Paraflavitalea devenefica: one gene and its partner. The protein of the gene in region 2 interacts with the protein of the main gene of each other region in a pairwise test. Links are inferred from orthologs where the notes say so. Each region holds a gene or a part of one and is shown on either strand. Other genes may lie near its edges.

Region 1 (4,461 bases), 580 kb from region 2 along the record:
CATAATAGGCTTCCAGTCCGCTGCGGCCTACATAATCGCCCATCCTGTAAAAACCGCCTGAGCGTTTGATGATGGGGGAGTCTGCTTCCGTAATGTAACCCAGTATATGCGCTGCTGCGTTGAAGGGATATACCCGCACAGGACGTTCCACGAGGGCAAAGCCGGGAAATTTCCAGATGTTCTCATCCAGCCGGGCATGCAGTTCGGGTGTGAGCAGGTCTTCAAAAATGGAGGGCCGGTAAGGGCCATTTTTAAAACGTGCTTCCAGTATTTTCTTTTTGTATTCGGCAGTATCTATTCCCAGAATTTCACAGAGGGCAAAGGTGTCGGTTTGTTTGGATTCATTGGGTGTTACCACCAGGTCGTACATGATGGTATTATTGAGGATAGCCCTGTTCTTACGGTCGAAGATAATACCGCGGTCGGGATATTTTACTTTGGGGAATACCGCATTGTCCATGGCCAACTGCTGGTATTTGCCGGAGATTACCTGCAGATTTAGTAATTGTACCAATATAATGAGGAATATTCCCAGGAAGATGAGCCGGATAATATTACTGCGGGATTGGTTAAATAGAGCCATAGGACAGCGTACATGAATCTTGTATCAATGTACAAATTAAGTGTGAGTGTAATGATTAATTTTTATTGTTTTAAGCAGTGTTGGTCCTGAATTTTTCTTTACGGTAGAAAAGTAGTTCAGTAATGAGTATTAACAATAAACTGATGCCGGTTGTTGCCAATACTTTTCCCAGGAAGTACCAGAAGGAACCAAACTGCAGCCATTCCAAAAATACGAGGTATGCATTGTGTAACAACGTTAAAATAAGGATGTAAGTGGCATAGGGCGCTAATCCCATACTGGTGATGGAGGGCGATTTATAGTTCTGCTCGGCGCCTTCCTGCGGGATGAGGATGTTTACCAGGAAGGGACGCAGGTAGGCAATCAGTACGCAGGGCGCTGCATGCAAACCGGGCGTGCTGGTGAAGAAGTCGAGGGTCATACCAAAGAGAAACCCTACCAGTGTTAAAGTGCCACGGGAAATGCGGAAAGGCAGCCACAGGATGTACAGGAAGTAGATGTAGGGAACAATGAAACGGTGTAATGGCGGTATCTGGAATAGCACATACACCTGGATGAATATGAATAAAGCGAAACGGATTATATTTTTAACAAGATCACTCATTGGTTTTAATGGCTTCCTCCAGTTTTTTTTGCTCTTCTTTTTGCAGGTTTTCTATCACGTTAACATGCTCTATATTATAAAAGTCGGTAGCGGCTTTTAATTTAAGGGTGTAGAAGTTGCTGGATTTGTCGTCCACTATTTCTGCCACAATGCCTATCAGGATGCCCTGTGGGAACCGGCTGGAATACTGGCTGGTTATGATGGAGTCGCCTTTATTTACGGGCATGCTTTTGGGCAGGTTGATCATGGTGAGGTAAGAGGCATTTTTCCCATCCCACAACACCTGGCCGGTTTCACCGCTTTTCTTGAGTTTGGCGCTCAAACGGCTCTGGCTGTGCAGCAGGCTCATGACTACAGCAAAGTTGCTGCTGGTAAAGATGACAGAGCCGGCAACACCGGAAGGGCTGATAACGCCCATATCTTTTTTTACACCCTGGTTCTCACCCCGGTGAATGGTAAAGTAGTTGTTCTGGAAGTTGACGGAGTTGTTGACCACTTTGGCTGCGCGGAACAGGTATTTCCGGGTTTGCCCCAGCGTGTCGCGGAAAAGGGAATCACTGACTACCTGTTTGGTGGTATCGGGTGTTTCGAAGTTCTGGAGCAACTGGTTGCGTAACTGCTCATTTTCCTTTACGAGTGCTTCGTTGGTCTTTTTGAGCTTGAAGTAGTATTCTACGTTGTTATATTTTTCATTGACACGGCCTGTTACCTCACTGGCTACGCCCATGAAAGCAGCTTCGTGGAAACGGTTGTAGTGAAACAGGATATATAATGCCACCATCTGCATCACCATGAAGAACAGGAAGTTAAAGTACCTTCTGATGAAGAGAAATATATTACGCACCTACTGTAAAGTTTTATAATTCGGTATTCTAAATTCAAAAAGCGTACCTGTGGGGAAGCACGATGCTGATTTTAGAATTTTTTATCGCATTACGAAGGGATAATGTTCATAATTCTTTAATGCCAGTCCGGTACCCCGTACAACACTCTTCAGCGGATCATCGGCCACATGCACCGGCAGTTTGATCTTTTGGCTAAGCCTTTTATCCAGTCCGCGCAGTAAGGCGCCACCACCGGTAAGGTATAAGCCACGGCGGTAGATATCGGCTGCCAGCTCGGGCGGCGTCATTTCAAGCGCTTTCAGGATGGCTTCTTCTATTTTAAAGATGCTTTTGTCCAGTGCTTCGGCGATTTCCTGGTAGCTTACCATGATCTGCTTGGGAATACCGGTTACCAGGTCACGGCCGTTAACAGGGATATCATCGGGTGGGTTGTCCAGGTCTTTCATGGCAGCGCCGATGTTGATCTTGATCTGCTCGGCAGTGCGCTCACCGATGAGCAGGCTATGGTAACGGCGCAGGGCTTCCATGATGTCGGCGGTGAATTCGTCACCGGCAATCCGGATACTCTGATCACAAACGATACCTGCCAGGGCTATTACGGTAATACCGGTAGTACCACCACCGATATCAATGATCATGTTACCAACGGGCTCTTCCACGTCAATACCTATACCCAGTGCCGCTGCCATCGGCTCGTGTAAGAGGTATACTTCTTTGGCGCCTGCCTGTTCCGCACTGTCACGTACAGCACGTTTTTCCACTTCCGTAATGCTGGAAGGGATGCAGATCATCATACGCCAACTGGGGGGGAATAAAGGTTTTTTGGGATAGATCATTTTGATCATTTCCCGTATCATTAGTTCTGCGGCATTGAAGTCGGCAATTACACCATCTTTCAGGGGACGAACGGTGCGGATGCTTTCATGGGTCTTCTCGTGCATCATTAATGCACGCTTTCCTACGGCCAGTACGGTTTTGGGGTTATTTCGATCCAGGGCAACGATGCTCGGTTCATTCACTACTACTTCGTCGTTATGGATAATGAGGGTATTGGCTGTACCCAGGTCTATGGCGATCTCCTGGGTAAAAAAGTTGAATAAGCCCATTTTAAAAGGTCAGATTTTTGGATATGAATATAATGCCTGCAAAATTGATGCAAATAATCCGAATTAACAAAGTGTAATCCCGCTGGAGGCGCGACCGGAACAGTATTTTTTCAACAAGTGTGAATTCTGTTTAGGGTACCTCACCCACTATGTTGGCAGAGATTGTGCATTTGACAATTGCGGTTGCCTGCTGTTGCACTAACGTGTGATATCACTGTTAATTGTTTTACAATGTTTATTTCGATAGATTTTTGTAGAGGCAATGAGGCAAAAAGGCATTAGCATTGAGGCAACAAGGCAGTGAGGGCTTCCCAATTTCTCGTTGCCTTGTTGCCTCAGTGCCTTTATGTCTTGTAAATACTTTCTTAAAGTACCTGCACGTTTTAAACCAAATGGGTTAATTTTATTCGAATTCATGCTATTTACCTAACCACCTATAAATGCTAACCTATGGCGGTTACCACCCAAGACAGTGAGTTGTTGGTGCAGTTCCGTAATCCTGCTACCAAAGAAAGTGCGTATACGTCCATTATCCGGAAATACCAGGAGAAGTTATACTGGCATGTTCGCCGGATGGTGATAGAACATGAAGATGCCAATGACGTATTGCAGAATGTGTTTATCCGCGTGTGGAATGCCCTGGAGAATTTCAGGGAGGACTCACAGCTTTATACCTGGCTTTACCGCATTGCCACGAATGAGTGCCTTACTTTCCTGGAGCAGCAGAAGAAACGCAGTGCTGTGCCCCTGGGAGATGTGGAGAGCGGGCTGGAAAACAAGATTAAGGCCGATAAGCATTTTGATGCTTCCAAGCTGGAATGGAAACTCCAGTTGGCTATTCAGCAACTACCTGAAAAACAGCGAATTGTATTTGGTTTGAGATATTATGATGAAATGCCCTATGAGGAGATGGCCAAAGTGCTGGAAACCTCGGAAGGAGCCCTGAAAGCCTCTTACCACCATGCTGTAAAAAAAATTGAGGATTATATACTAAATCATTAAACTTCCATTAACAATAACGGTCTCATATATTGCTCATGGATCACAGTGTCAACATATTAAACGAATTACAAGCTATCAGCCCGGAAGTGGCCCGGATCAACCGGCAGCTTCCTTACCAGGTTCCGGCCGGTTATTTTGACGGTCTGGCCGCCCGGGTAATGGAAAGGATCAGGGCTGAAGAAGCGGCATTACCACCTGTATTACAGGGGGTAACGACTAATCCGTTTACTGTTCCGGCGGGGTATTTTGATAACCTGGCCGATAGTATCCTGCAACGTGTAAAGGCTTCGGGCGATACGCTTACCCCACAGGAAGAGTTAG
Region 2 (4,495 bases):
CAAAAAGAATGTGTGGATACGGGATGCTGAATTGTTCTTTGATAACAACGAGGTACTGCAGGTGAAGATCGAGGAGCGGGAGCCGATTGCCCGCCTGTTTACAGTGACAGGCAACAGCTTCTATATTGACAGCAGTTGTGAAAGATTGCCGTTGTCGGAAAAAGTGTCTGCCAGGTTACCGGTATTCACCGGTTTCCCGACAGATAAGCTGCGGGTGGGCAGCGCTGATAGCACATTGCTGCAGCATATCAAGCAGGTAAGCCTTTTTATCGGGCACAATCCGTTCTGGATGGCGCAGATAGCGCAAACGGATATAGTGACGGATAGAAAGTTTGAAATGATACCCATGGTAGGGAACCATGTGATTGAATTTGGCGATGGTACAGACTTCGATAAGAAGTTTGGGCGCCTGCTCCAGTTCTACCGCATGGTGTTAAGTAAAACAGGCATGGATGTATATGAGCGGGTAAATGTTCAGTATGACCGCCAGGTAATAGGCGTAAAGAAAGGCGGTTATGTGAGCAGGGTGGATTCTGTACAGGCTGCACGCAGCATACAAAACCTGATGACAGCGGCACAAACAGCTTTAACGGATTCTGTAAACAGGCAAAGCGCACGGGCCCAGGAGGCCCTGACCTCGGTGAATAACTCACCGGCTAAAAACCCGACGACTGAAAAACCACCCATACCTGCGACGACGACTGTTCCGAAGCGAACGAACAATGTAACCCGGAAAAATTCACCTGTGAAAGACCAGTCCTATGAAACCTCCCGGAAACCTGTGAAGAAACCTGCTCCTGTGAAGAAACCACAACCGAAAGCCGTAATGCCGAAGAAGACATAGGCATAAAGGCAACAAGGTATTGAGGCAACGGGGAAGAACAGACCGTAACTATGAAACAGTAAAAGCAACTAATCAGTCATACCAACAACTAAAAACAGGATAGCATGAACAACGAGCAACAACCCATCATCGTAGGTCTGGATATCGGGACCACGAAGATCGCAGCGATTGCCGGCCGGAAGAACGAATTCGGCAAACTGGAGATCATCGGCTTTGGCCGTGCCAACTCCAACGGCGTGAAGCATGGACAGGTATTAAATATTGATGAAACGATTAAAGCCATACAGATGGCTTTGGACAATTGCTATACTTCGAACCCCAACCTGGAGATCAGCGAGGTGTATGTAGGTATTGCAGGTCATCATATCAAGAGCTTGCAGACCCGTGGAGATATTGTACGTCACCAAACCGAAGAAGAAATTACCCAGCGGGAAATTGATCAACTGATCTCCGACCAGTATAAAACGTATATCCCGGCAGGTGACCAGATCATTGATGTAATACCCCAGGAGTTTACGGTAGATAATTTCCAGAATATTCCCAACCCCATCGGGTATGGCGGTGTTAAAGTGGGCGCTAATTTCCACATTATCACCGGTGATAAGAATGCCATCCGCAATATCAGCCGCTCTGTAGAGAAGAGCGGGTTGATCACCAAGGACCTGGTACTGCAACCCCTGGCCTCTGCCGCAGCGGTTATGGGACAGGAGGACCTGGAAGCCGGTGTAGCCATCGTGGATATTGGTGGGGGTACCACCGACCTGGCTGTGTTTTATGAAGGCATCCTGAAGCACACAGCCGTAATCCCCTTTGGTGGTGAGAATATTACTAATGATATTAAGACCGGCCTGGGCGTGTTGAAAACACAGGCTGAGCAGATGAAGGTACAGTTTGGTAGTGCACTGGCCAATGAAGCCAGGGGCAATGCCTTTATTACAATACCCGGATTGCGTGGTATGCCTGCCAAAGAGATCAGCGTGAAGAACCTGGCGAATATTATACAGGCGCGCATGAGTGAGATCATGGATTTTGTGACCTATCACCTGAAGCAGGTAGGCCTGGATAACCGTACGCTAAATGGCGGTGTAGTATTAACCGGTGGTGGTTCGCAGTTGAGGCACCTGATCCAGTTGACAGAATATGTAACTGGGTTGAATGCCCGCATTGGTTTCCCTACGGAGCACCTGGCTGCCGGACATATTGAAGAGCTGGCCAAGCCGACTTATGCTACCTGTATCGGTCTTATTTTAAAAGGTTACAGCGATTATGAACATAACCGCAAGCAGTTTGAACACCGCTTCCGGAAAGTAGAAGTGCCCGAAACATTAAGAAAGGCAGCAGAGCCGGCAGAAACATTGGTTGCAGCAGCAGAAGAAGAAGAAACACAAGCAGAAAAGGTAAAGAACAGGAAAGGCATTAAAGATTTCTGGGGCAAGTTCAAGGACGGCATTATTGATCTGTTCAAAGAAGAAGAAGATCACGCATTATAAAGGCATGAATCTTGATTAGAACATTCAGCATACAATATGCTGGTTTCCTATGAAAGGTCACTGATTGGTACTTTTCATTTACTACTAACCTGTTAATTTTTAATGGTCTCCGGACGGGCTTTCAGGAGAGTAAGGCCTGGTGAGACAAAAAAAGAAAGCTATGATTCATTTTGATCTTCCGAAGGAAAAATCATCTATCATCAAGGTCATTGGTGTAGGTGGAGGTGGCAGTAATGCAGTGAACCACATGTTCGGTCAGCAGATTGACGGGGTTAACTTCATTATCTGTAATACGGATGCGCAGGCGATTGCTACGAGCAAGGTACCTAATAAAGTACAGCTGGGGCCGCACCTTACGCAAGGGCTGGGTGCGGGCGCCAATCCCGATATTGGCCGCCAGGCTACAGAAGAGAGCCTGGAAGAGATCAGGCGCATACTGGAGGTGAATACCAAGATGGCATTCATTACAGCCGGTATGGGCGGTGGTACAGGAACGGGTGGCGCACCGATCATTTCAAAAATATGTAAGGACCTTGGTATACTTACAGTAGGTATTGTTACTACTCCTTTTTCCTATGAGGGAAAGAAGCGCCAGTTGCAGGCCGAAGAGGGTATCCGGATCCTGAAACAATATGTAGATACCCTGCTGGTGATCAGCAATGATAAACTGCGCCACCAGTTTGGTAACCTGAAGATGAAAGAGGCTTTTGCCAAAGCGGATAATGTACTGGCCACCGCGGCCAAGTGTATTACCGATGTGATCAATAGCACCGGTCAGATCAACGTAGACTTTGCGGATGTATGTACCGTCATGCGCAACGGAGGCGTAGCCATTTTGGGTAATGCGTCTGTTGGTGGTGAAGGCAGGGCGCAACGGGCTATTGAAGAAGCCATGAACTCACCATTGCTGAATGACAATGAGATCAGCGGCGCCAAGTGGATACTCATCAATATCAACTCTGCCGAAGGTGAGCACGAGTTCACGATGGATGAAGTAGATATTATTCAAAATTATTTATTGAGCTCAGCCGGTGAAGGCACTGATGTGATCCTGGGTATGGGTTATGACAATACGCTGGGCGACCAGATCGGTATTACCCTGATTGCCACCGGTTTTGAGTACAAGGACCCCTTTACCAAAAAAGAGGAGAAGAAGGCCGCTCCGAAGAAGGAGGAAAAGATCGTATTGTCACTGAGCCCGCAACCGGAGCCTAAGACAACCCTGGTAAAGGAGGCGAAAACCGCTGCGCCTGAGCCTAAGAAAGAGAAGCCGGTAGTGGCGGAACAGCCTGTGAAGGAAGAACTTGCGCCGAAGCTGGTGGAAACGGAGCCAACTCCTAAGTTTAAGCCGTTGGTGCTTTTTACGAATGAGGACGATAGTAAAAATACTGTGGACAAAAAGAGCGTGGAAGAAAATACGGAGGAAAAGATCGAATGGGTACTTTCGCAGCCATCCAAATCTGCCGAAACACCCGCTAACGTATCCAGTCAGTCATCATCAGCAACTCAACAAAGTAGAAATAATTCTTCGGCGTCTGCAGCGTCCGGAGGATACCTGGCCAGGCCTACCAATATTTATGCAGAACCAAAGACAAATGAATCCATCCCTGATCACTCACCTGTGAAGGAACCAGTCTTACATACGGGTGCAAACACAACCCAGGAAGACGACACTTCCAACGACATGCAACTCGTATTTAAAGATGACATTCCAGCAGCGGCGGATGAGCCTGGGGCCCACCAACCTCACCCTATTGTTATAGCGAATGACGCTTCTGTTGAGGAGTCCCGATCCGGGAACGAAGCAGAAGAGCAAAAACGCCGGGCAGCAGAGAGAATACAGAAATTACGTAACCTGTCATTCAACATCAATGCTGCCGACCCTAACAATGAGTTTGAAACTGTGCCGGCTTACATCCGCCGCAATTTGGAATTGTACAATACCATCACGAACGTAGAGAACTTCTACAGCAATTACGAAGTCAAGGCTGATGAAAATAATAACGGACAGATCTCTACCATCAATACATTCCTGGATGGTAAGAATCCCGATTAAAATTGTTCTGTACCTCAAGTCCCTGCAAAAAATGAAGTCTATTTAAAATGCAGCGATTGTTGTTTTTAGTTGTTTCCCTCCTGATTCTTCAGGAGGGATTTTTTT

What was found. The genes of interacting proteins can lie anywhere in the genome.
Region 1: the proteins of ftsA (region 2) and HB364_RS02515 interact in binary tests that used the Escherichia coli proteins (3 or more experiments, as listed by UniProt). The link is inferred for Paraflavitalea devenefica from one-to-one orthologs.

The regions. Positions count from the first base shown.
Region 1 is NZ_JAARML010000001.1:646,937-651,397, reverse strand. The notes cover bases 1,126-3,923. They hold HB364_RS02515 (rod shape-determining protein), read right to left. Parts: upstream 3,139-3,923; coding sequence 2,113-3,138; downstream 1,126-2,112. Other genes in these bases: HB364_RS02510 (RNA polymerase sigma factor), read left to right, coding at 3,589-3,923; mreC (rod shape-determining protein MreC), read right to left, coding at 1,180-2,031; HB364_RS02525 (rod shape-determining protein MreD), read right to left, coding at 1,126-1,187. Outside these bases: mrdA (penicillin-binding protein 2), read right to left, coding at 1-583; more of HB364_RS02525, read right to left, coding at 654-1,125; more of HB364_RS02510, read left to right, coding at 3,924-4,140; HB364_RS02505 (hypothetical protein), read left to right, coding at 4,176-4,461. UniProt on the Escherichia coli protein: Forms membrane-associated dynamic filaments that are essential for cell shape determination. Acts by regulating cell wall synthesis and cell elongation, and thus cell shape.
Region 2 is NZ_JAARML010000001.1:67,958-72,452, reverse strand. What follows is about bases 310-3,141. They hold ftsA (cell division protein FtsA), read left to right. Parts: upstream 310-948; coding sequence 949-2,334; downstream 2,335-3,141. Other genes in these bases: ftsZ (cell division protein FtsZ), read left to right, coding at 2,495-3,141; HB364_RS00270 (hypothetical protein), read left to right, coding at 310-844. Outside these bases: more of HB364_RS00270, read left to right, coding at 1-309; more of ftsZ, read left to right, coding at 3,142-4,390. UniProt on the Escherichia coli protein: Essential cell division protein that assists in the assembly of the Z ring. May serve as the principal membrane anchor for the Z ring.